DNA from 2 places in the Glutamicibacter sp. HZAU genome. Region 1 is predicted to be linked to the other one. Evidence: riboswitches for the same ligand, from Rfam matches in the RefSeq annotation. Region 1 holds a riboswitch; the other holds the start of a gene.
What was found. Region 1 has a riboswitch for glycine ahead of gcvP (aminomethyl-transferring glycine dehydrogenase). Riboswitches for the same ligand answer to the same signal wherever they lie in the genome.
Positions count from the first base shown of each region.

Region 2: it holds a riboswitch for glycine, as region 1 does, so the genes downstream of both, cycA (D-serine/D-alanine/glycine transporter) here and gcvP (aminomethyl-transferring glycine dehydrogenase) in region 1, are expected to answer to the same signal.

Region 1 covers NZ_SCKZ01000008.1:31,927-43,917, forward strand. The annotation lists gene EKH49_RS13180 (RNase H family protein) at 1-276, shown strand, start outside; gene EKH49_RS13185 (APC family permease) at 345-1,628, opposite strand; gene EKH49_RS17120 (hypothetical protein) at 1,629-1,793, opposite strand; gene EKH49_RS13190 (serine hydrolase domain-containing protein) at 2,057-3,229, shown strand; gene EKH49_RS13195 (SGNH/GDSL hydrolase family protein) at 3,265-4,053, shown strand; glycine riboswitch at 4,156-4,253, shown strand; gene gcvP (aminomethyl-transferring glycine dehydrogenase) at 4,418-7,264, shown strand; gene gcvT (glycine cleavage system aminomethyltransferase GcvT) at 7,278-8,405, shown strand; gene gcvH (glycine cleavage system protein GcvH) at 8,466-8,846, shown strand; gene glyA (serine hydroxymethyltransferase) at 8,846-10,168, shown strand; gene EKH49_RS13220 (L-serine ammonia-lyase) at 10,356-11,765, shown strand.
Region 2 covers NZ_SCKZ01000001.1:342,515-354,505, reverse strand. The annotation lists gene EKH49_RS01660 (amino acid permease) at 172-1,566, shown strand; gene rraA (ribonuclease E activity regulator RraA) at 1,650-2,126, shown strand; gene EKH49_RS01650 (hypothetical protein) at 2,143-2,451, opposite strand; gene EKH49_RS01645 (CGNR zinc finger domain-containing protein) at 2,564-3,133, opposite strand; gene EKH49_RS01640 (EamA family transporter) at 3,248-4,225, shown strand; gene EKH49_RS01635 (GMC family oxidoreductase) at 4,358-5,881, shown strand; gene EKH49_RS01630 (MarR family winged helix-turn-helix transcriptional regulator) at 6,036-6,488, shown strand; gene EKH49_RS01625 (FUSC family protein) at 6,485-7,513, shown strand; gene EKH49_RS16475 (4a-hydroxytetrahydrobiopterin dehydratase) at 7,527-7,850, opposite strand; gene cycA (D-serine/D-alanine/glycine transporter) at 8,020-9,522, opposite strand; glycine riboswitch at 9,842-9,940, opposite strand; gene EKH49_RS01610 (heavy metal translocating P-type ATPase) at 10,249-11,991, opposite strand, start outside.

The DNA.
Region 1 (11,991 bases):
GACTTCCTGCACCCCGGCTATCAGGAAGTGACCCGGCATGGGGGCCTGCTGGACGTGGCCACGGTCCGATCCATGCTGGAATCCGGGGCGGCACTGCCAAGCTCCGGTGCGGTGCAGGTGCTTGCGGCGCGCGAAGTGGATGCGCAGATGGTGCTGCTCGCCTACCGCATGAAGCCCGCGGATTCCCCGGTGCTCGTGGTCTCGTCGTGGTGGCAACGCACCGAACGCGGCCTCAAGCTTCGTTTCCGCCAGGAAACCGTCGAGCAGGCGGCGTAGAAAACGCGCTTAACGCAGCAATGCCCGCCGAATCAATCGGCGGGCATCGCTGCATTAAGAACTAGGGATCAGTACTGGCCCGGGCGGGTTTCAATGACGCCCTTCTTGTAATTGATCCGGTTGATCAGCCAGGTGACTGCCCACAGCACGATGCCGATCACCAGCAGCAGGCCGGCAATCTCGTACTGTACCCAGTCCTCGCGGGAACGAGCCCAAGGGCCGGCAAGGAACAGGCAGAAGACCACGCCGAGGATCGGGATGATCGTTGGCGCGCGGAACGCGCCGGGCTCCGGCTTGTCGCGGCGCAGCACCAGCAGGGCGACGTTCACGACGGCGAATACGCACAGCAGCAGCAGTGCGGTGGTGCCGCCCAGTGAGCCGACGATGCTGCTGCCGGTATCCAGGTTCACGTAGGCAACCAGTGCGATGGCCAGCGCGGTGCTGAACAGGATCGCAACCCATGGGGAGCGCCGGGTCGAGTGCACCTTGCCCAGGAACTGCGGAAGCACGCCCTGGCGGGCCATGCCGTAGAGCAGGCGGCTGGCCATCATCATGTTCATCAGCGCCGTGTTGACCACCGCGAAGACGGTCAGGAACGGGAAGATCGCGTCCACCGGCAGATTCGGCAGGCCAATGCGCACCACATCCAGCAGGATGCCGGCATCCGGGTTCTTCGGATTCAGCAGGTCACCGGTGGGGATCACCATGATGACGGTGACGGCCACCAGCATGTAGATCACGGCGCAGATGCCCAGGCCGATGAGCATGATCTTCGGGAAGACCTTCTTCGGGTTCTTGGTTTCCTCCACCAGGTTCAGCGAGTCCTCGAAGCCCACCATGGCGAAGAATGCAATGGCGGTGCCCATGGTCACGGCGGCGAAGACGCTGCGGTCGGTCGGGGTCTCGAAGACCACCAGGGGGGAGATGTCTCCGTGGCCCGAAGCGATCACGGCGAAGCCGATGCCGATGATCGCGGCCATGATGGCCAGCGACACGACGGTCAGGAAGAGGTTGAACTTCACGCTCTCGCCGACGCCGCGGAAGTTGATGATCGCGAGGATGACGATCACCGCAATAGCCGCCCACATGCCCGCTTCAGGCGTGTTGGGAACGCCCTCGACGAACTGGCCGATGCCAATCAGCAGGTTCCGCCCGACCAGGGTGGCCGAGGTGGCGGCGCTGGTAATGCCGGAGCGGGCAACGGTGAAGGCCACCAGGAAGGTCACGAAGTGGATGCCGAACGCCTTGTGGATGTACAGGGCGGCACCTGCTGCGTGCGGGTACTTGGTGACCAGTTCGAGGTAGCTGAAGGCGGTGGGGGTCGCGATCGCGAAGGCGATCAGGAACGGCAGCTACGCGGCTCCACCCACCTGGCCGGCAACCTTGCCGGTAATGGCGAAAATGCCGGCGCCGATGATATCGCCCATGATGAGGAATAGCAGCAGCTTCGGGCCAATCACCCGGTGGAGTTCTGTTTCTTTGCCGTCGGTAACGGCCGTGTCACTGTTCACAGTCATGCGATCAAGATCATCTCCTTCAAATTTGTAGGCAAACCTTACAACTTTAGGGTCAGCGCATGAAGTGGGCAAACCGGGCTCTGAGCTGGCTCGCAGAATCGCGGGACGAATGGCATTATTACGTCGGCGAGTGGCTTAATCGCTTCAAAGGTGTGAGCTGACCTACCTATATGCTGGGTGGTGGACAGCATGTGGAACCTTCGGGAAATGGGAGCACTGCGGTTAGGGTTGGTTGTTGAGGAACAAGCACTTTAAGGATTTAGATGCAATCGGTGATCACTGAGGATTTCGCGCCCCTGGCCCAGGCTTTGGAAGCGCGTGCCGCTGAGGAAGAAGGCTACTCGGCGCAGCTGGCCGTATACCACCGCGGAGAACTGGTGCTCAGCCACACCGTCGGAGAGCACCTCTCGGGCGACGCGTTGACCTGTGTTTTCTCCTGTACCAAGGGCCTGGGCGCGCTGGTCGTGGCACTGCTCGTGCAAGATGGCCTGATTGATCCGAATGCGCCCATGGCCACCTACTGGCCTGAATTCGGCGAGAACGGGAAATCCAGGCTCACCGTCGGCGAGGTGCTCAGCCACCAGGCCGGCGTGCTGGGCGTTCCCGGGGGCGTGCCCAGCAAGATCCTCCTGGACTCCGCCGAGTACGCCAAGGTGCTCGCTTCCATGCCCAGTGTCTGGCCGCTGGGGCAGAATATCGTCGGCTACCACGCGATCACCATGGGCGTGCTCATGGAAGAACTGGTCCGCCGGGTCACCGGCAAGGAGCTCAAGGAGGTCTTCGAGGAGCGCATCCGCAAGCCGCTGGGCGCCGAGGCCTACATCGGCCAGGACCCAGCGCTGGAATCGCGCTACCGCGATGTGCTGCCAGCTGCCGAAGCTGCCACCGGATTCTTCGACCCGTTTTCCCCGGCCGGACTGGCGGTGAATTCGGCCTCCGGGTTCGCGCTGGAAACTGGCCCGGTCTACAACTGGCACGAACTGGCCAATGCGCCGCAGGTGCGCGAACTGGGCCCGGCATCCATGGGAGCGGTGGCCAACGCCCACGGCCTGGCCGCCATCTATGCCGCCTCCTTCGGTGCAGTTCCGGCACTGGGAACCACGCGCGGATTCCTTTCCGCCGACACCTGGTCCCAGGTATCCACCGAACTGGTCTACGGCCATGACCGGACCAATGGACTGTTGCAGGCCTTCGCCCTCGGATTCATGAAGGCCACTGCGCGCAATAATTACGGCTCGATTTTCGCCTACGGCCATGACGGTGCGAACTCCTCGCTGGCCTTCGCCGATCCGGCCCACCAGCTGGGCTTCGGATTCATCCCCTCGCGCAATGAAGGTCTCAAGGAGACCTCCACCGGGGTGAAGCTCAGCCAGCTGGCGCGCCAGCTGATCATGCAGAAGAACATGGCGGCCCAGGCTGCCGGCAACAACGCATAGCCGCCCCACCGGGCAAGGAACGAAGCAGGAGCGAAGTGAAGAAGTTTGTGGCACTGGGTGACTCGTTCACCGAAGGCGTTGGCGACGCGGATCCGGTCCGCCCTAACCAGGTGCGCGGCTGGGCGGACCGGGTGGCCGAGGTGCTCTGCGCCGAAGGAGAATGGGAATACGCCAATCTGGCCGTGCGCGGCAAGAAGATCGGCCAGGTGATCAACCAGCAGCTGGACCAGGCCCTTGCGTTGGCCCCGGATCTGGTCTCCATCTACGCCGGCGGCAACGACATCCTGCGGCCCAAGGCCGACCTGGATGCGCTGATGCGCGGCTATGCCGGCATGGTGCGCCGCTTTTCCGAAGCCGGAAGCACGGTGTTGCTGTTCACCGGTTTCGACACCGTGGACTCGCCGCTGTTCTCCAAGACCCGTCCGCGCACTGCCATCTACAACGAGAAGGTCCGCGAAATCGCGGACGAATACGGTGCGCTGATCGCCGACTACTGGCGATGGCGCGAATTCTCTGACCTGCGCTACTGGGCGCCGGACCGGCTGCACATGAACGAGCTGGGCCACACGCTGATGGCCTCCAAGGTCCTGGACGTGCTCGGCGCCGGGCAGATCACCAAGGAGAACTGGTCTGCGAAGATCCAGCAGCCGTCGCTGCCGGAGCTGGCGGTGAACTCGCGCGGCGAGAAACTGAAGCAGGAATTGGGCTGGGCCAGGGAGCATTTGGCTCCGTGGATCAAGCGACGGCTCACCGGCACCTCATCGGGAGATTCCTTATCAGCGAAGTATCCCGATTACATCCGTTTAACTGCAGGCGCAAACTGAACGCGTTTATGACTTTTCCTGCCACCGTTCCTGTTTGACGTTGGGGGCGAGGCGGGTAACATGGTGGTGTGCTGCAGGTCTCCGGCCGGCAGCACACGCCATAGACGGATGGCGGGAGAGTCCCGTTCACACCATGGACGGGCGCCGTAGGAGCAATTCCTCCCCAGGAAACTCTCAGGCACCCGTACCGCCATCATGAGGCAACTCTGGAAAGAAACCGGCCCGTTCCGGTTCACCGAAGGTGCAAGTACCCGGCTTGGTTTGCTGGATGCGTAAAACTCTCAGGTTATGCAACAGGGATGGGGAGGTAAAAAGACCTTCCTTTGGCATGCGCCAAGACAGATCCCATGGAGATACCCGCACCATGACCATCACGCAGACTTCGGCACCAGCGAATACTGAATTCGTCTCCCGCCATATCGGCCCGCGTCCTTCCGACGTTGCCACCATGCTTCAGAGCCTGGGCTACGACAGCCTGGAAGCACTGATCGACACCGCCGTTCCGGCAGATATCCGCCAGGACTCCGCACTGGATATCCCTGATGCGCTGAGCGAAACCGAAGCCTTGGCCCACCTGCGTGCGCTTGCCTCGAAGAACGTCATGAAGACCCAGATGATCGGCCAGGGCTTCTACGACACCATCACCCCAGCCGTAATCCGCCGCAACATCGTGGAAAATCCTGCCTGGTACACCGCCTACACCCCGTACCAGCCGGAAATCTCCCAGGGCCGCCTCGAAGCCCTGCTGAACTTCCAGACCATGGTCATGGACCTGACCGGCCTGCCGATCGCCAACGCTTCGCTGCTGGACGAATCCTCGGCCGCCGCCGAAGCAGTGCTGATGATGCGCCGCGCCAACAAGAAGAAGGCCAAGGGCAAGACCGTCCTGGACTCCAAGATCTTCCCGCAGACCTTGAAGGTCGTGCAGGGCCGCGCCGACGCGCTGGGCTTCGAGATCGAGGTCGCCGACCTGTCCGCAGGCCTGCCCGAGGGCGACATCTCCGGCATCGTGCTGCAGCAGCCGGGCAATGACGGCTCGATCGCCGACCACGCCTCGATCATCGCCGCCGCCAAGGAAGCCGGCGCCATGGTGACCGTGATCGCCGACCTGCTGTCGCTGACCATGATCACCCCTCCGGGCGAGCAGGGCGCCGACATCGCCGTGGGCAACACCCAGCGCTTCGGCGTGCCGCTGTTCTTCGGCGGACCGCACGCAGCCTACATGGCTGTTGCCGATGGCCTGACCCGCTCCATGCCAGGCCGCCTGGTGGGCGTCTCGGCCGATGACGCTGGCGTTCCCGCCTACCGCCTGGCGCTGCAGACCCGCGAGCAGCACATCCGCCGCGAGAAGGCCACCTCCAACATCTGCACCGCGCAGGCCCTGCTGGCCATCTGCGCATCGATGTACGCCGTCTACCACGGCCCAGCCGGCCTGAAGCAGATCGCAACCCGTGCCAACAACCACGCCCGCGTGATCGCCAGCTCGCTGGTCGCAGGCGGCTTCACCCTGGCCTCGGATACCTTCTTCGACACCGTTGTGGTGAACGTCGAGAACGCCGATGCCATCATCGCCAAGGCCGTCGAAGCAGGCATCAACCTGCGCAAGGTCGGCGAAACCCAAGTGGGCATCTCCACCGACGAAACCACCACCTCCGCCGTGGTCAAGACCCTGCTTGAGGTCTTCGGTGCGGAACTCTCGGCTCCGGAAGGCTTCGAGCTGCCCGAGTCGATGGTGCGCACCAGCGACTTCATGACCCACCCGATCTTCAACTCGATCTCCTCCGAGACCCAGATGATGCGCTACCTGCGCCGCCTCTCGGATCGCGACCTGGCGCTGGACCGCACCATGATCCCGCTGGGCTCGTGCACCATGAAGCTGAACTCGGCCGCCGAGATGGAATCCATCACCTGGCCTGAATTCGCATCCATCCACCCCTACGCACCTGCCGCGCAGACCGCCGGCTGGCGCGAGCTGATCACCGACCTGGAAGGCCGCCTGACCGCCATCACCGGCTACGCAGGCGTCTCCATCCAGCCGAACGCCGGCTCGCAGGGCGAGTACGCCGGCCTGCTGGCCATCTCGGACTACCACCGTTCGCGCGGCGAAAGCCAGCGCGACCTGTGCCTGATCCCTGCATCGGCGCACGGCACCAATGCCGCTTCGGCGGTGCTGGCAGGCATGCGCGTGGTCGTCGTGAAGACCGCGGCCGATGGCACCATCGACGCCAATGACCTGGATGCCAAGATCGAGGCCAACAAGGACGTCCTTGCCGCCATCATGATCACCTACCCATCCACCCACGGTGTCTACGACGCCGACGTGCGCGAGGTCTGCGACAAGGTCCACGCCGCCGGCGGCCAGGTGTACATCGACGGCGCGAACATGAACGCCATGGTGGGCCTGGCCCAGCCGGGCAAGTTCGGCGGCGACGTGTCGCACCTGAACCTGCACAAGACCTTCTGCATCCCGCACGGCGGCGGCGGTCCGGGCGTTGGCCCGATCGGCGTAGGCGAGCACCTGCTGCCGTTCCTGCCAGGCGACGCCTCCGGCACCTACTCCGAGCGCGACGGCGTGCCGGTCGTGGCAACCGCCTTCGGCTCGGCCGGCGTGCTGCCGATCTCCTGGGCCTACATCGCGATGATGGGCGGCGACGGACTGACCGAAGCCACCAAGCACGCGATCCTGAACGCGAACTACATCGCCAAGCGCCTCGGCGAGCACTTCCCGATCCTGTTCACCGGCAACCAGAACCTGGTCGCCCACGAATGCATCCTGGACCTGCGCGAACTGACCGCCAAGACCGGGGTCACCGCCGAGGACGTGGCCAAGCGCCTGATCGACTTCGGCTTCCACGCGCCAACCCTGTCCTTCCCGGTCGCCGGGACCCTGATGGTGGAGCCGACCGAGTCCGAGGACCTGGCCGAGATCGAGCGCTTCATCGAAGCCATGATCACCATCCGCCAGGAAATGGACGAGGTGCTCTCCGGTGCGTACAGCATCGAGGAATCCCCGCTGCGCAACGCTCCGCACACGGTCTCGGCAGTGGTCAACAGCAACTGGGACCGCAAGTACTCGGTGGAGCAGGCAGCCTTCCCGGTAGCCAGCCTGAAGTTCGACAAGTACTTCCCAACCGTGGGCCGCATCGACGGCGCCGGCGGCGACCGCAACCTGATCTGCTCCTGCCCGGCTCCTGAAGCCTTCGAAGACTAAGGAAGAGTTAGAGATGACTGAGACTACCCAAGCACTCAAGCACACCGCACTGCACGCCCAGCATGAAGCTTTGGGCGCGAACTTCACCGACTTCGGCGGCTGGGACATGCCGCTGAAGTACGGCTCGGAACTGGCAGAGCACAAGGCCGTGCGCTCCACCGCCGGCCTGTTCGACCTGTCCCACATGGGCGAGGTCTACCTCACCGGACCGGAAGCCGGCGTCGCGCTGAACACCGCGCTGGCAGGCAACCTGAGCATCATGAAGGTCGGCAAGGCGAAGTACTCGCTGATCCTGAACGCCGAGGGCAAGATCATCGACGATTTGATCGTCTACCGCCTGGAAGAGGAGAAGTTCCTCGTCGTGCCGAACGCCGGCAATGCCCCGGTGGTCGCCGCCGAGCTGGCAGCCCGCGCCGCTGATTTCGACGTTGTCGTCGATGACGCATCGGGCCGCCAGTCGCTGATCGCGGTCCAGGGCCCGAACGCCGAGGCGATCGTGAGCAAGCTGGCCGCCGACGAGGCAACCGCCCAGGCCGTCGCAGAGCTGAAGTATTACGCGGCTGTGAAGCTGGTGCTCGGCGGCATCGACGTGCTGCTGGCCCGCACCGGCTACACCGGCGAGGACGGCTTCGAGCTGATCATCGAGAACGAGGATGCGGCAGCCCTCTGGGAGAAGACCGTTGAAGCCGGCAAGGACCATGAACTGGTTCCTTGCGGCCTGGCCGCCCGCGACTCGCTGCGCCTGGAAGCCGGCATGCCGCTGTACGGCAACGAGCTGTCCCTGGAACGCACCCCGTTCGATGCGGGCTTCGGCCCGGTGGTTTCCTTCAAAAAGGAAGAGAACTTCGTGGGCCGCGAGGCACTTGAAGCGCTGCGCGGCACCACCCCGCCACGCAAGCTCGTGGGCCTCAAGGGCCTGGGCAAGCGCGCCGGCCGCGGAGGCTACTCCATCGTCAAGGACGGCACCGTCATTGGCGAAATCACCTCCGGACAGCCATCGCCAACGCTCGGCTACCCGGTGGCACTGGGCTACGTCGATGCCGAGTTCGGCGCAACCGGAACCGAGCTGGAGGTCGATCTGCGCGGTAAGACTTTGCCATTTGTCGTAGTCGAACTGCCGTTCTACACCCGAGCCAAGTAACGTTAAACATCAGTAGGGCTAAGCTAAGCGCCCGCTAATTCCCTTGGGAGAGGAAATACCGTGAGTAAAGTTCTTTCGTCATTGCGCTACTCGGCTGAGCACGAGTGGATCGATGCATCGTCCCCAGCAAAGATCGGCATCACCCAGGTTGCCGCTGACGCCCTGGGCGACGTGGTCTACGTCGACCTGCCAGAGGTTGGCGACACCGTGACCGCAGGCGAGACCTGCGGCGAGGTCGAGTCCACCAAGTCGGTCTCCGACCTGTACTCGCCAGTGACCGGCACCATCGTTGAGGTTAACCAGGAAGCCGTGGACAACCCGGCCATCCTGAACGAGGACCCATACGGTGCCGGCTGGCTGTTCACCGTTGAGGTCACCGAAGAAGGACCGCTACTCTCGGCAGCAGACTACGCAAGCGCGAACGGTGGAGACGTCCAGTAATGAGCAACCAGACTTTTGAATCCCTAGCACCAGCATCCCTGACCCAGTCGCTGGCAGCCCTCGATCCAGAGGTGGCGCAGCGCATCGACGCTGAGTTGGCTCGCCAGCAGCGCGGTCTGGAAATGATCGCGTCGGAGAACCACACCGCCCAGGCCGTCATGCAGGCGCAGGGTTCGGTGCTGACCAACAAGTACGCCGAGGGCTACCCGGGCCGCCGCTACTACGGTGGCTGCGAAGAAGTCGACGTCATCGAGACGTTGGCGATTGAGCGCCTCAAGGAGTTGTTCGGCGCGAAGTTCGCGAACGTGCAGCCGCACTCCGGTGCGCAGGCCAACGCCTCGGTGTACCACGCGCTGGTGCGCCCGGGCGATACCGTCCTCGGGTTGAACCTGAACCACGGTGGCCATTTGACCCACGGCATGAAGCTGAACTTCTCGGGCCGCCTGTTCAACATCGTGCCTTACGGCGTGGATGAGGAAACCTACCAGGTGGACATGGATGAGGTGGAGCGCCTTGCGGTCGAGCACCAGCCGAAGATGATTGTTGCCGGCTGGTCGGCTTACCCACGCCAGCTGGACTTCAAGCGCTTCCGCGAGATTGCCGACAAGGTTGGCGCGTACCTGTTCGTGGACATGGCGCACTTCGCTGGCTTGGTGGCCGCTGGGTTGCACCCGTCGCCGGTGCCTCATGCCCACGTGGTGACCTCCACGACGCACAAGACGTTGGCTGGTCCGCGTGGCGGCATTATTCTGTCGAATGATGCGGAGATCGCGAAGAAGCTGAATTCGGCGGTGTTCCCTGGCCAGCAGGGTGGTCCGTTGGAGCATGTGATTGCTGGCAAGGCTGTGGCGTTCAAGATTGCTGGGTCGCCGGAGTTCAAGGAGCGCCAGGAGCGTACCTTGGCTGGGTCGAAGATCTTGGCTGAGCGTTTGACCCGGGAAGACGTTGTTGCCAAGGGCATCAGCGTGCTGACTGGTGGCACCGATGTGCACCTGGTGCTGGTGGATCTGCGCAACAGCGAGTTGGACGGCCAGCAGGCTGAAGACCTCTTGGCGCAGGTGGAGATCACTGTGAATCGTAATTCGGTTCCGTTTGATCCGCGTCCGCCGATGGTCACCTCGGGCCTGCGCATTGGTACTCCGGCGTTGGCGACGCGTGGTTTCTCCGAGGCTGCGTTTGCTGAGGTTGCGGAGATCATTGCGCAGACCCTGATCGCTGGTGCCGACGGCAATACGGCTGCACTGCCAGAGCTGAAGGAACGTGTTCTGGCGTTGGCTGAAGCCCACCCACTGTACCCGGACCTGCCAAAGGTTTCCGAGTAGCAGCAAGCTAGTGAAGATGCGGGCCCGGAAGGTGGAATTAGGCGCTTTTCGGGCCCGCAGTCTCTCACCATCCAAAGTTCCACCAGCCGCCGCAATACCTGCGGCGGCCCGGGGGAGTTTGGAACCACACTTCATGGATCCGGAGCCCAAGCTCTCGGATTACCCAAGTTCTAAGGATGTGACCCGCATGGCGGTTAGCGTATTCGATCTTTTCTCGGTTGGCATCGGACCATCTTCCAGCCATACCGTGGGACCAATGCGTGCAGCGCACGCATTCATTGCCCAAGTAATCCGAGAAGGCCAACTGGACGCACTGGAAAATATCCGTGTGGACGTCTATGGATCCCTGGCCGCTACCGGCCGTGGCCACGGTACCTTCACCGCCATCATGCTCGGGCTCGAAGGCTTCGAACCTGAAACGGTGCTGCCAGCACAGGTCGATGAGCGCCTGGCAGACATGGAAGCCACCGGCGTGCTGCGCTTGGCCGAACAGCTGGGCCAGCGCAAGGACCTGGACTACAAGGTCGAGGACATGATCCAGCACCCGCTGACCGTGCTGCCGCGCCACACCAACGGGGTAAAGTTCATTGCCCTGGATGCCGAAGGCAATGAAATCGCCAACGAGACATTCTTCTCCGTTGGTGGCGGCTTCATCGTGCGCGAAGGCGCCGAAGACCGCATCGAGAAGAACCTCGAGGAGAAGCTGAACAAGCAGCCCTATCCGTTCACGACAGCAGCCGCACTGCTGGAGCATGTGAAGGAAACCGGCCTGTCCATTGCCGAGATCATGATGGCCAACGAGGAAACCTATCGCAGCCGCGAGGAAATCCGATCAGGCCTCATCCACATCTACGAAGTGATGGAAGGCTGCAAGGACTCCGCGCTGGAACGCACCGGCGTGCTGCCCGGCGGCCTGAAAGTCCGCCGTCGCGCGCCGGAATGGCATGAACGCCTGCGCAAGGAAGACAAGGACCGCGATCCGGTCTACTGGCAGGAATGGATCAACCTCGTCGCACTGGCAGTCAATGAGGAGAACGCCTCCGGCGGACGGGTTGTCACCGCCCCCACCAACGGCGCCGCCGGCATCATCCCGGCAGTGCTGTTCTACGCCACCCACTACGCGCCAGGCGCGAAGTACTGGAACGAGGACGAAAAGCACGACGCAGTCGTACGCTTCCTGCTCACTGCAGGCGCCGTCGGCGTGCTGTACAAGGAACAGGCATCGATTTCCGGAGCGGAAGTCGGCTGCCAGGGCGAAGTCGGTTCGGCCTCCTCGATGGCCGCCGGTGGCCTGGCCGAAATCCTTGGCGGCACCCCAGCCCAGGTGGAGAACGCCGCGGAAATCGCAATGGAACACAACCTGGGACTGACCTGCGATCCAATCGGCGGCTTGGTCCAGATCCCATGCATCGAACGCAACGCCATTGCCGCTTCGAAGGCAGTGAATGCGGCGAAGATGGCACTGATGGGCGACGGCGATCACCACGTCACCTTGGACGAAGTCATCATCACCATGCGCGAAACCGGCAAGGACATGAGCGACAAGTACAAGGAAACTGCCATGGGCGGCTTGGCCGTGAACGTGGTGGAATGCTGATTTCATAGCACCGCGAGAACCAAGTCCAGGAGGCCTGCACCGCAGGCCTCTGGACCATTTAAACGTGATATCGATCCCCAAAGCGGGCATTTCCCAGCCGTTGCTGATAGAACTTGGTCAAGGCCCGATGCGCGTGAGCGCAAACCGATTTCGAGGAGGTGAGCGTCGTGGACGACAGTTCAAGTCGATCTATGCCCACGAACTCACCTGGGCGCTCATAGCCGAA
Region 2 (11,991 bases), on a different contig from region 1:
CTGTCCATCCACAGATAGTCCCAGCGCGTTCTCTTTTGCCGGGCCGGCTAATCGAGGCGAAACGCCTCAAGCACGCACCAAGGATTTCCAGTGAGCAGCACGAGCAAGACAGAGCAGCACAGCCATACCCCGTTGGGCAAGCAGCTGCGGCGGCGCAAGTCCATCCAGGCGATGGCCAACGATGCCGCGGACAACGCCGGCCTCGAAACGCTCAAGCGCTCGCTGGGCGTCACCCAGCTGGTCATGATCTCGGTCGGCGCCACCCTGGGCACCGGCATCCTGGTGATCCTCGGATCTGCCGTGCCGGTCGCCGGCCCGGCGATCTGGATCGCCTTCGTGCTGGCCGGCATCACTGCGCTGCTCTCGGCCGTGTCCTACGCCGAAATGGCCGGCATGGTTCCGGTATCCGGCTCCAGCTACTCCTATTCCTACGCCACCCTGGGCGAAGGCATGGCCTGGGTGTGCGGCTGGTGCCTGGTGCTGGAATACGCGGTGTCCGCGGCCGCGGTGGCGGTTGGCGCCGGGTCCTATGTGAACCAGACGCTGGAGATTTTCGGACTCGCCTTGCCGCAAGCTCTGGCCGCCGGCCCGGGCGAGGGCGGCATCATCAACCTCTCGGCACTGATTGTGGTCATCTTGGCCACCTTGCTGCTGGTCCGCGGTGCCCGCGAATCGGCCTTGGCCAACACCGTCATGGTGATCGTGAAGATCGCCATCCTCGTCTTCTTCGTTGTCGTCGCCTTCACCGCTTTCAACGCCGGAAACTTCGCGCCGCTGCTGCCCATGGGCGCCGCGGGCGTCACCGGCGCTGCCTCCATGGTCTTCTTCTCCTACATCGGCTTCGATGCCGCCTCGACCGCCGGCGAAGAAGCCAAGAACCCGCAGAAGGACCTGCCGCGGGCCATCATGATCGCCATGGTGCTGGTGACCACCATCTACGTGCTGGTTGCCGTGGCGGCCATCGGCGCCCGGGAATGGGATTGGTTCGCCGATTCGGAAGCCGCCCTGGTGCAAATCGTTTCCGAGATCACCGGGCAGAAGTGGATGGTCCTGGCCTTCGCCCTGGCCTCGGTGATCGCGATCGTCTCGGTGGTGCTCACCACCTTGTATGGCCAAACCCGCATCCTGCTGTCCATGGGCCGCGATGGCCTGATCCCGCGCTTCTTCGCCAAGGTCTCGCCGAGCACCCGCACCCCGGTCATCTGCACCTACGTCACCGGCGCGGTCGTGGCCATTGCCGCCTCGCTGATCCCCTTGGGCCAGCTGGCCGAGGCGACCAGCATCGGCACCCTGTTCGCCTTCTCGCTGGTGGGCGTCTCGGTGATGCACCTGCGCAAGACCCAGCCCGAGGCTCCGCGCACCTTCCGCGTCCCGCTGTATCCGGTGACCCCGATCCTGGGCATCGCTGCCTGCCTGTTCCTGATGCTCAACCTGGCCGGGATCACCTGGCTGGTCTTCGGAATCTGGATGGCCGTGGGTGCCGCGATCTACCTGGCCTATGGCCGGCGCAATTCGCGCCTGGGAGCCTTGGACCCCAAGGCCTATGAGGCGGAGCTGAACCTCTAAACCTTTCGTCATGCTCTGGGGTTGCGTGCGCTGAGGGCTAAGCTGTGTGGTGGACCACTATCGCAGCTCACGAAGGAAGCGACATGCACCAGGAACCGATCAGCACCGCCGACCTCTACGACCAGCACGGAGATGCGCTGCAGTCCGTCTCCTTGCAGTTCCAGGACTTCGGCGGACGGCTGTCCTTCTACGGGCCAGCACGCACCGTGAAGTGCCATGAGGACAACGGCCTGGTCAAGGAAATCCTGAACTTCCCGGGCAACGGAGCGGTGCTCGTGGTCGATGGGGGAGCGTCCCTGCGCTACGCGTTGATGGGCGACATGATTGCCGAGAGCGCTGAAGCCAATGGCTGGGCCGGGGTCATCATCAGCGGCGCCGTGCGCGACCGGGCCGCACTGGCCGAACTGGAGCTGGGCATCAAGGCGCTGGGCAGCAACCCGCGCAAAACCGTCAAGCGCTCGCATGGCTCAGTGGACGAGACCATCAGCATCGGGGACGTGAACATCCGTCCAGGCGCGATGGTGTACGCGGATATCGACGGGATCCTCGTCGAGCACTGAACGGCCACTGGCGCCGCTAGGACTTGTCGCCAGCGCCTTCCCACTCCGCCTTGAATTCGTCGGTGCTCAAGGTTTCCAAGTCTTCGCGGATCTGGACGACCAGCCGCTCGGCCTCTTCCAGGCTGGAGGTCGTAATGCGCAGGACTACCGAATCGTCCTGGCGCGAATGCACGACGACCTGCGGCTCATTCGCCTCGTATTCGGCATCGCCCAGGGCGGCCGATGCCAGGGCTACGACCCAGCGGGCGGCGGCTTTCAGCGGGCCGCTCTCAGCGGCTTCGATCCGTGCCTCGTAATCATCCGAAGCGTGGGTTTCCTGAGTCATGGCCTGCCCCTTCCAGTACTGCATTTGCCGGTGTCCCGGTTGTGTGTTCATCATATGGCCCGGGCAAGGCAAAAGGCGAGGAGCATCGCCCAACTCGATCCAGGCTGGACGCTCAGCTGGCCGGCTGCTGCTGGCCTGAGCGCTTTGAGGCCTTGCGCGCACGGTAGGCGCGCACATGCTCGCGGTTGGCGCAGTTGCCGGTATCGCAGTACAGCTTGGAGCGGTTGCGCGACAGGTCCAGCAGCGCCGCCTCGCAGTCCTCGGAGGCGCAGATCCGCAGCCGCTGCAAGCCGCCGGAACGGATCACTTCGGCCAGCGCCATGGCGGCATCCACGGCCATCCGGTCGTAGAGCGGGGTGCTGTTGGTGGTGGCGTGCAGGTGGTAGCCCAGCGATTCGCTCTTGATCAGCTGCGGCTGGGCGTTGGCATTGCGCAGGATGGCATTGACCCGGAAGACTGATTCTTCTTCGGTGCCGATCCAGATGTTCTTCAGCTGGGAACGCAGCTGGCGGATGGAACGCAGCTCCGCCTGGTTGTGCGCGCGTGAGCCGTCGAAGTTCTCCGCATCGAGGAACTCATCGAGATCAGCGACGGTGGAGAGCATATCCACGATTTGCACCTCGGTATTCAGGAGATTCACCACGGTCTTCAGCGACGCTTCGATATCTGGGGCAAAGGTCATAATTCGTTCCTGGAGGGTGGGTGGATTGACTGCCACTCAAGCCTAACCGTATCGTCATGCTCATACCCCCATTTGCCCCTGAACGGGGCATGAGATTCTGCGCGAAAGACCCTCATGAGCGACCTGCCTGCCCCCGGTGCGCCTGCAGCTTCCACCGCTGCTGCGACCCGCCAGCCCAGCCAATCGAAGGGCATTTGGATTGCGCTGGCCTCCTCGGCCGCCTTCGGGTTGTCGGGCTCCTTCGCCAAGGGGCTTTTCGAAGCCGGCTGGAGCCCTACCGCCGCGGTAGCCGCCCGCATGGCAGGTGCCGCACTGGTGTTGGCCATCCCGGCCCTGCTGGCGATGCGCGGACGGTGGGTGCTGCTGCGCACCAACTGGGTGTCGATTGTGCTCTTCGGCTTGTTCGGGGTGGGCGCCTGCCAGCTGTGCTACTTCCTGGCGGTGCAGCGATTGGACGTGGGCGTGGCCCTGCTGCTGGAGTATCTGGCGCCGGTGCTGATCGTGCTGGTGCTGTGGGCCAGGCACCAGAAGCGCCCGTCCGTGGCGACCATCGCCGGAACCCTGCTGTCGCTGGCCGGGCTGGTGGCGGTGCTCGACCTGACCGGTACGACACGTATCGACCCGATTGGCGTGCTCTGGGGACTGGGCGCGGCCATCGGGCTGACCGTCTACTTCTTCATCAGCGCCAAGGTTGATGGCGCGCTGCCGCCGATCATGCTCTCTGCCGGAGGCATGGCAGTCGGTGCGCTGACCATGCTGGCCGTGGGAGGACTGGGCATCCTTCCCATGCACTGGGCTCCTGGCACCGGCTCCTTCGCCGGCTTCGAGACCCCGTGGTGGCTGGCGCTGACCGGGCTGATCCTAATCGCCACCGTGTTCTCCTACACCACCGGCGTGATGGCCGCGAGGGAACTGGGATCCAAGGTGGCAAGCTTCATCTCATTGACCGAGGTGCTCTTCGCGGTGCTCTGGGCCTGGCTGCTGCTGGCCGAGCTGCCCGGTGCGGTGCAGCTGTTCGGCGGCCTGCTGATCGTGGGCGGGGTGGTTCTGGTCCGCATCGACGAATTGCGGGCGGCCCGGATCCGCAAATAGCCGAAGCGGTCCCAAGCGGATACTGCGCACGCGTTGCCAATTGCTGTGCGCAGGATGACAATGGAAAACCTGCTGACCTGTACAGACTGGGAGAAATACATTTCGCAGGCACCTCAAGGTGGAGGAGTTTCCATGGGCAGCAAGTCGGTCATTGTCGTCGGAGCAGGTTCAGCAGGTGCGGTCGTCGCGCGCCGGCTGGTGGACGCGGGAGCGCAGGTGACCTTGTTCGAAGCCGGATCCGAAGACACCAACCCGGCCATCCATGACCTCTCGCGCATGGGCGAACTGTGGCATAGCAAGGACGACTGGGATTACCACACGGTCCCGATGGCCGGGGCCGCCAACAAGCCGATGCACTTGCCTCGTGGCAAGGTGCTCGGCGGATCGCACGCGCTGAACGCAACCATCTGGGTGCGCTGCGCACCGCAGGACTACGACGACTGGGCCAAGGACTGCGGCGAGCAGTGGGCCTGGAAGAACGTCTTGCCGATCTACAAGGATATCGAGAACTTCTCCGGCGGCGCCAGCAAGTTCCACGGCACCGAAGGGCTGGTGCCGGTGGACAACGACTACGAGCTGGATGAAATCCACCAGTCGATCATCGACGCGGCAGTGCAGTCCGGCATCGAGTTCAACCCCGACTACAACGGCGAGCAGCTGGACGGCGTGTCCAAGGAGCAGATCAACGTCGTTGGCGGCGAACGCATCAACACCTGGAAGGCCTACCTCAAGCCGGTGCGCGAGCGTCTTGAGATCATCACCGACGCCGAAGTGCACTCGGTGATCCTGGAATCCGGCACCGTGGTGGGCGTGCGCTATCAGAAGGGCGGGCAGCTGCAGGAGATGCGTGCCGATGAGGTGGTGCTCAGCGCCGGCGCCTTGGGCTCCCCGCAGATCCTCCTGCGCTCCGGAATCGGTCCGGCGGCCGAGCTCCAGGCCGTGGGTGTCGAGCCGCTGCATGAGCTGGACCAGGTGGGCAAGAACCTGCATGACCACCTGCTCGCCCCGGTCATCGCCGAAACCACCACCCGGGACATTCCTGCCCCGCGCACCGGGGTCTCGGTCTCGCAATCGCACATGTTCTCCCGCTCCCGCGCAGACCTGGACCGCCCGGACACCCAGCCGATTTTCTTCGCCGTGCCAATGTACTCCCCGGGCATGGAACCGATCGAGGGCACCGCATTCACCCTGCACTCCGGAATCGTGACCCCGCACAGCCGTGGAGAAATCACCCTGAGCGGACCTGGACTGGAAGATCAGGTGAACATCGATTTGAATGCCCTGGATGATCCGCGGGATCTGGAGGCGTTCGTGTTCTCGATGAAGCAGTGCCGCGAGATGGTCCAGCAGGACGCCTTGGCCCAGGACTGGGGTGCCCGGGAGGTGTACCCGGGCAACGAGGTGAAGAGCGATGAGCAGCTGGGGGAGTACATCCGGAACAATGTGGTGACCTACCACCACCAGGTGGGTACCTGCCGCATGGGCACCGATGCGCAGGCAGTGGTGGATCCGCAGCTGCGCGTCCGCGGGCTGGCCGGCCTGCGCGTCATTGATGCGTCGATCATGCCGAAGATCACCACCGGCAACACCAACGCCCCGGCCATCCTCATCGGCGAGCTGGGAGCCAAATTCCTGGCAGCAGACCTGGGGCTCTGAACAGCGGGGAGGCCAAGCCAAATCGTCCACCCGTCCCGCTGGATGGTGTTTGAGCAGAACGGGTGGGCGATGATGGCCGTCATTGCCATGTGAGATTCATCGATAAAACGCTTCATTGTGAAATCGTTTCAACTCGAAATGATATTTTGGAGGAATGGCTGAACACCGGATTCCCCAGTTCCAATGGAACTCGCTGAGCTATCTCACTGCCCGCGCCGGACGCATCGGCACCCAGGAGCTGACCGAGCTGATGGAATCCGAGTCCTTGACCAGGCATCATTTCACCATCATCTGCGCGCTGGAGGAGTTCGGCGGCATCTCGCAGAATGACCTGGCGGCACGCTCGAATCTGAACCGTGGCCACCTGGTGGCCTACCTCGACCAGCTGTCCACTCGCGGCATCCTGGAACGCAACGTCGATCCGGAAGACCGCCGCCGCAACCTCATTACGCTGACCGCCGCCGGCAGAAAGTTCGCTGCCCGGGCGATGGCCGCCGCAGAGCACAGCGAGGCCAAGGTGTTTGGCGCCTTGGATGCGCAGCAGCAAGTCCAGTTGCGCACCTTGCTCCAGCTGGTCGCCACCCAGGACGGGGAAGCGCAGCAGTGAAACGCCATCTGAAGGAAGTCGTGCGGCGCAGCGTCATCGTGGCCCCGCACCGCCCGTCGCTCATCCCGGCATCCAAGGCGACGCTCAGCCTGGCCGTGCCGCTGATCCTCGTGGCAAGTGCTGGCCGGCTGGACTGGGCAATGTACGCCGCATTCGGCGCTTTCTGCGCGGTCTTCGGCCGCTTCGATGCCTATGCGCCGCGTTTCTGGCAGCAGCTCTCGGCAGGCATCGTGCAGCTGCTCGCCATGCTGCTGGGCACCTATTTCTCGCTCATCGATGCGCCGTTCCTGGTGCGCGCGCTGGTGCTGGCAGTTATCGGCTTCGGCGCCAACTACGTTTCGCATGCCGCAAGCTGGATGCCGCCAGGACCGATCTTCGCGGTCTTCGCCGGCGGGGCCTGCTTGAGCCTGCCGGCTACCGCGGACAACTTCACCGGGGTGCTGCTGGCCGGCGGCGGGACGATGGTCTTCAGCATGCTGCTGATGCTGGGCCTCTCGCTGCGCAAAGCGAACCTGCGCCACACCCTGGGCTCCGGATTCACCTGGGTTCCCAGTGCCCGGGCCATGCCGGAGTCGCTGCAGATGGGCTCGGGCGTGCTGCTCGCTGCAGTCATCGCCTGCCTGGTCGGCGACGGCCACTGGTACTGGGCCAGCCTCGGCGCGATCGCTGCGGTCACCGGCATCGATGCCTATGCGCGCGTGGCCCGCGGGCTGCAGCGCTGCGTTGGCACCTGCCTTGGCGTGGCGCTGGCCGCCGTAGTATTCGCCTTCGATTCCCCGCTCTGGGTGATCCTGGCCGCCGCGCTGGTCTCGCAGTTCATCATCGAGCTGGTGATCCTGCGCAACTATGCGGTGGGCATGGTCTTCATGACCGTCTCCGCGCTGCTGATGGTCCACCTGGTCAGCCCGGAACCGCCCTCGTCGCTGCTCATCGACCGGATTTCCATGACGGTGCTCGGCGCCGCTGTGGGTGCGGCGCAGAGCATTATCATTTCCTCGATCGTTTCCCGCCGCCAGCGCAGCTGAACGGCGGAAGCCGCTACTGATGCCCGGTGATCACCTGCGCTTCGAGCTTGCCGGCTTCGATGGAGATGTGGCGGGCCAATGCCAGCTCCGGTGCTGCGAGCTGTTCGGGCTGGTTGGGCGCCAGGCGCAGCTCCACGGTAATGATCCGCCAATCCAGATGCGGGTGCCGGTTGTCCTGCTCGGCACGCAAGCCCACCTGGACTATGAACTGCAGGGCAGTGCTGGCGGAATCGAAGCGGTAGGCCGCGCGCAGCCCCCGGTCATCACGCATCCAGTCGGGCAAGTCCGCCGGCACCTGGCCGGATTCGATGCGCGGCAATGGACCCGTTGATGCCATGGTTCTTTCCTCCTGCGGCAGCTGTTCGAAGGTAGCCAGCGCTTGCTGGCTGAACCAATGATGGCATTGATCCTGCAGGCGGCAATAGCGATCCCAGCGAGCACGCAGAAAGGCCCCGGCATCTGCTTCAGATGCCGGGGCCTGGACTGTGCAGCCGGTGCGGGCGCGGCTACTGGTGCACGTCTTCGGTAACCTTCGGGGCAGCTTCCTGCTCGTGATTGGCGAAAGACTTCGCGTCACGGTAGGCGGCCGCCTCGTAGCGTTCATGCGCCACCTTCGCCAGGTGCGCGGCGCGCAGCTGCTGGTGCTTCGGGTTGCGACGGATGTACAGGTAGCCGGCGCCCAGGACCAGGAACCAGGCCGGGGTGATCAGCAGGGCGGTGAAGGTATCGGCCTGGGTGGTCAGCGCCCAGATGATGAAGCCGAAGAAGCCGAGCACCACGTACGGCATGATAATTCCGCCTGGCACCTTGAACTTCGAGGCATCGTGCAGGTGCGGGCGGCGGGCCCGGAAGACCAGGTAGCTGAGCAGGATGATGGTCCACACGAACATGAAGCACAGGGCCGAGACGGTGGTGACCAAGGTGAAGGCGCCCATCACCGAGTCGCCGCTGTAGAGCAGGGCGACGCCGGCCAGCAGGAACATGCAGGAGAACATCAGCGCGTTCTTCGGAACCTTGCGCCCGGAGAGCTTGGCGAAGCTCTTCGGGGCATCGCCTTCCATGGACAGGCCGCGCAGCATCCGCGAGGTGGAGTAGATGCCGGAGTTGGCGCTGGAGGTGGCGGAGGTGAGCACCACGAAGTTGATGATGCCCGCGGCGCCGGCCAGGCCGGCCAGGGCGAACATGCCCACGAACGGGGAGTTCTCCGCGGAGAACAGGTTCCACGGCTCGACCATCATCAGGATCAGCAGGGCGCCGACATAGAAGAACAGGATGCGCACGGGAATCGAGTTGATCGCCTTGGGCAGGGTCTTTTCCGGATCCTTGGTCTCGGCTGCGGTGGTGCCCACCAGCTCGATGCCCACGAAGGCGAACACTGCAATCTGGAAGCCGGCGACGAAGCCCATGAAGCCGGTGGGGAACATGCCGCCGTGCGCCCACAGGTTGGCGAAGGAGGAGGTCGTGCCGTCGTGCTGGAAGCCGGTGATGATCATGACCAGGCCGACCACGATCAGGGCGCCGATGGCGACGATCTTGATCAGCGCGAACCAGAATTCGGTTTCGCCGAAGGCCTTCACGGTGGCCAGATTCAGCACCAGCAGCAGTGCGATGCAGGCCAAAGCCGGGATCCACAACGGGAGGTCGCCCCACCAGAAGGCGACATAGTGGGCGATGGCCACCACATCGGCAATGCCGGTGACCACCCAGCAGAACCAGTAGGTCCAGCCGGTGAAGAATGCCGCCCATGGGCCCAACAGGTCGCCGGCGAAATCGGCGAAAGTCTTGTATTCGAGGTTGCTCAGCAGCAGCTCGCCCATGGCGCGCATGACGAAGAAGAGCATGAAGCCGATGATCATGTAGACGAAGATGACCGACGGGCCGGCGACCGAAATCGTCTTGCCGGAGCCCATGAACAGGCCGGTGCCGATCGCGCCGCCAATGGCGATCAGCTGGATGTGTCGATTGGAGAGCCCGCGCTCGAGAGTGGGGCCAGAACTGGTGGGACTCATGCTGGTTGCCTTCCAGGAGTGTGGCGTGACGCCCCGAAGCTGATCTGCCTCCAAGCCGGGTTGGCTTGGAGTGCAGTCTCGCTTCGATGAACACTTCCGTTTCGGAGCAGTCCAGCAGGCTTGCCGGGCACGCTGCGCAAAGAGCAGGGACCAGGCCAGCCAAGGGGAGTACCTCGAATCCGGTGCGCTCGGTGCGGCACTGTTCTTGGTCCCTCCCCAATCTGTATGTCGACCTGAGAGTTTTCACTTCGGCCCGATTACTGGGCGAAGCTTGCTCCTTCGGTGAGTGCGGCCGTACCGCACTGCTTTCCAGATTTGCCTAGTCGTGGCGGTACGGGTGCCTGAGAGTTTCCCGGGGAGGAAATTGCTCCTACGGCGCCCGCCCGTGGTGTGGGCGGGTCTCTCCCGCCACGCATCAGCGGCATATGTGGTGATTGCCATCACAGTATGCGCAGAAACTTCAACGTGGCGCAAATCGCATTTTCATATTTCGCACCCCGTTAATCCGCATGGCTAGGCGATTCACGAGAAATATGAGGCGAAATATTGCGTTGGGGCTTTCGTAATGATTCGCATCCGGCGATCTCCCGCTCCGGGAATGCACAGCACGGATCTCCGCCTCCCACGCCGTAGGCCACCGGTATGACGAAGGCCATGGGCAAAACCCCTGGGACATGCAGCGCAATTTCTCACGCGGCACGCCCCAGGGGTTGTTCCCGGCTGGTGCTAGTGCTTTCCGAAACGGCGCAGCCGCAGCGAGTTGAGCACCACCAGCACGGAGCTGGCTGCCATGGCTGCACCCGCGATCATCGGGTTGAGCAGGCCCAAGGCCGCCACGGGGATGCCCGCGGTGTTGTAGGCGAAGGCCCAGAACAGGTTCATCTTGATCGTGGACAGGGTCTTGGTCGACAGGTCGATGGCCTGGGTGACCTGGTGCAGGTTATTGCCCATCAGGGTGATGTCGGCGGCCTCGATGGCCACATCGGTGCCCGAGCCCATGGCGATGCCCAGGTCAGCTTGGGCCAGTGCCGGCGCATCGTTCACGCCGTCGCCCACCATGGCCACGACCTTGCCCTGCTCCTGCAGTGAGCTGATCGCCTTGGCCTTGTCGGCTGGGAAGACGCCGGCGAAGACATCTTCGTCCTTGATGCCAACCTGCGCAGCCACCTCGGCGGCCACGGACTTGTTATCGCCGGTCAGCAGCACGACGCGCAGGCCGCGATCCTGGAGTTCGGCAATGGCCTTCGCGGAGCTGTCCTTGATCTTGTCTGCTACCGAGATCACTGCCTGGAACTGCCGGTCCACCGCGACCAGAATGGCGGTCGCGCCGGCCTGCTCGGCCTCGTGGAGCATCTGCCGGGCGGATTCGTCCAGCGTCACGCCCTGGGATTCGAGCCACGAGGGGCGCCCGACAACCACCAGCTGGGTGCCGACGGTGCCCTTCACGCCGCCGCCGGGATCCGAGTCGAATCCGCTCGCTTCGGGCAGCGGGCCCAGCTCGGCTGCCGCCTTGGCGATGGCCTGGGCAATGGGGTGCTCGGAGTGGTGCTCCACCGCGCCGGCCAGGGCCAGGGCCTCATTGGCATCGACGCCTTCAATGGCTTTCGTGCCCTGGTGGGCCATCACGCCGGTGGTCACGGTGCCGGTCTTGTCCAGCACGATGGTGTCCAACTTGCGGGTATCTTCCAGCACCTGCGGGCCGCGGATCAGGATGCCCATTTGCGCGCCGCGGCCGGTGCCGACCAGCAGGCCGATCGGGGTGGCCAGGCCCAAGGCGCACGGGCAGGCGATGACCAGCACGGCCACGGCGGCGGTGAAGGCCTGGTAGGTATCGCCGCTGGCGAAGAACCAGATCACGAACGTGAGCAGCGCGATGGCCAGCACGATCGGCACGAAGACCGCGGAAATCCGGTCGGCCAAGCGGGCAATCGGCGCCTTGCCCGACTGGGCTTCGGAGACCAGCCGGCCCATCTGGGCCAAGGTGGTGTCCTCGCCGACCCGGGTCGCCTCGATGACCAGCCGGCCGGAGGTGTTCAGGGTCGCGCCGGTGACCTCATCCCCGGGACCGGCTTTCTGCGGTACCGATTCGCCGGTGAGCAGCGAGGTGTCCACGGCGCTGGCGCCGTCGATGACCACGCCGTCGGTGGCGATCTTCTCGCCGGGGCGCACCACGAAATGCTCCCCGATCTGCACCTGCCCGGCAGGGATCTTCACTTCCTTGCCGTCGCGCAGCACCACCGCGTCCTTGGCGCCCAGGTTCAGCAGCGACTTCAGCGCATCGGAGGCCGAGGACTTGGCCCGGTGCTCCAGGAAGCGACCGAGCAGCAGCAGTGTGGCCACGACGCCGGCGGTTTCGAAGTAGAGCGCATGCTCGGACATCGGCATGCCGATGTGGGCGGTCATTTGCGGATCGAGGATCAGCTGCACCGCGGAGAAGAAGTAGGCGGCGAGCACGCCGAGGGACACCAG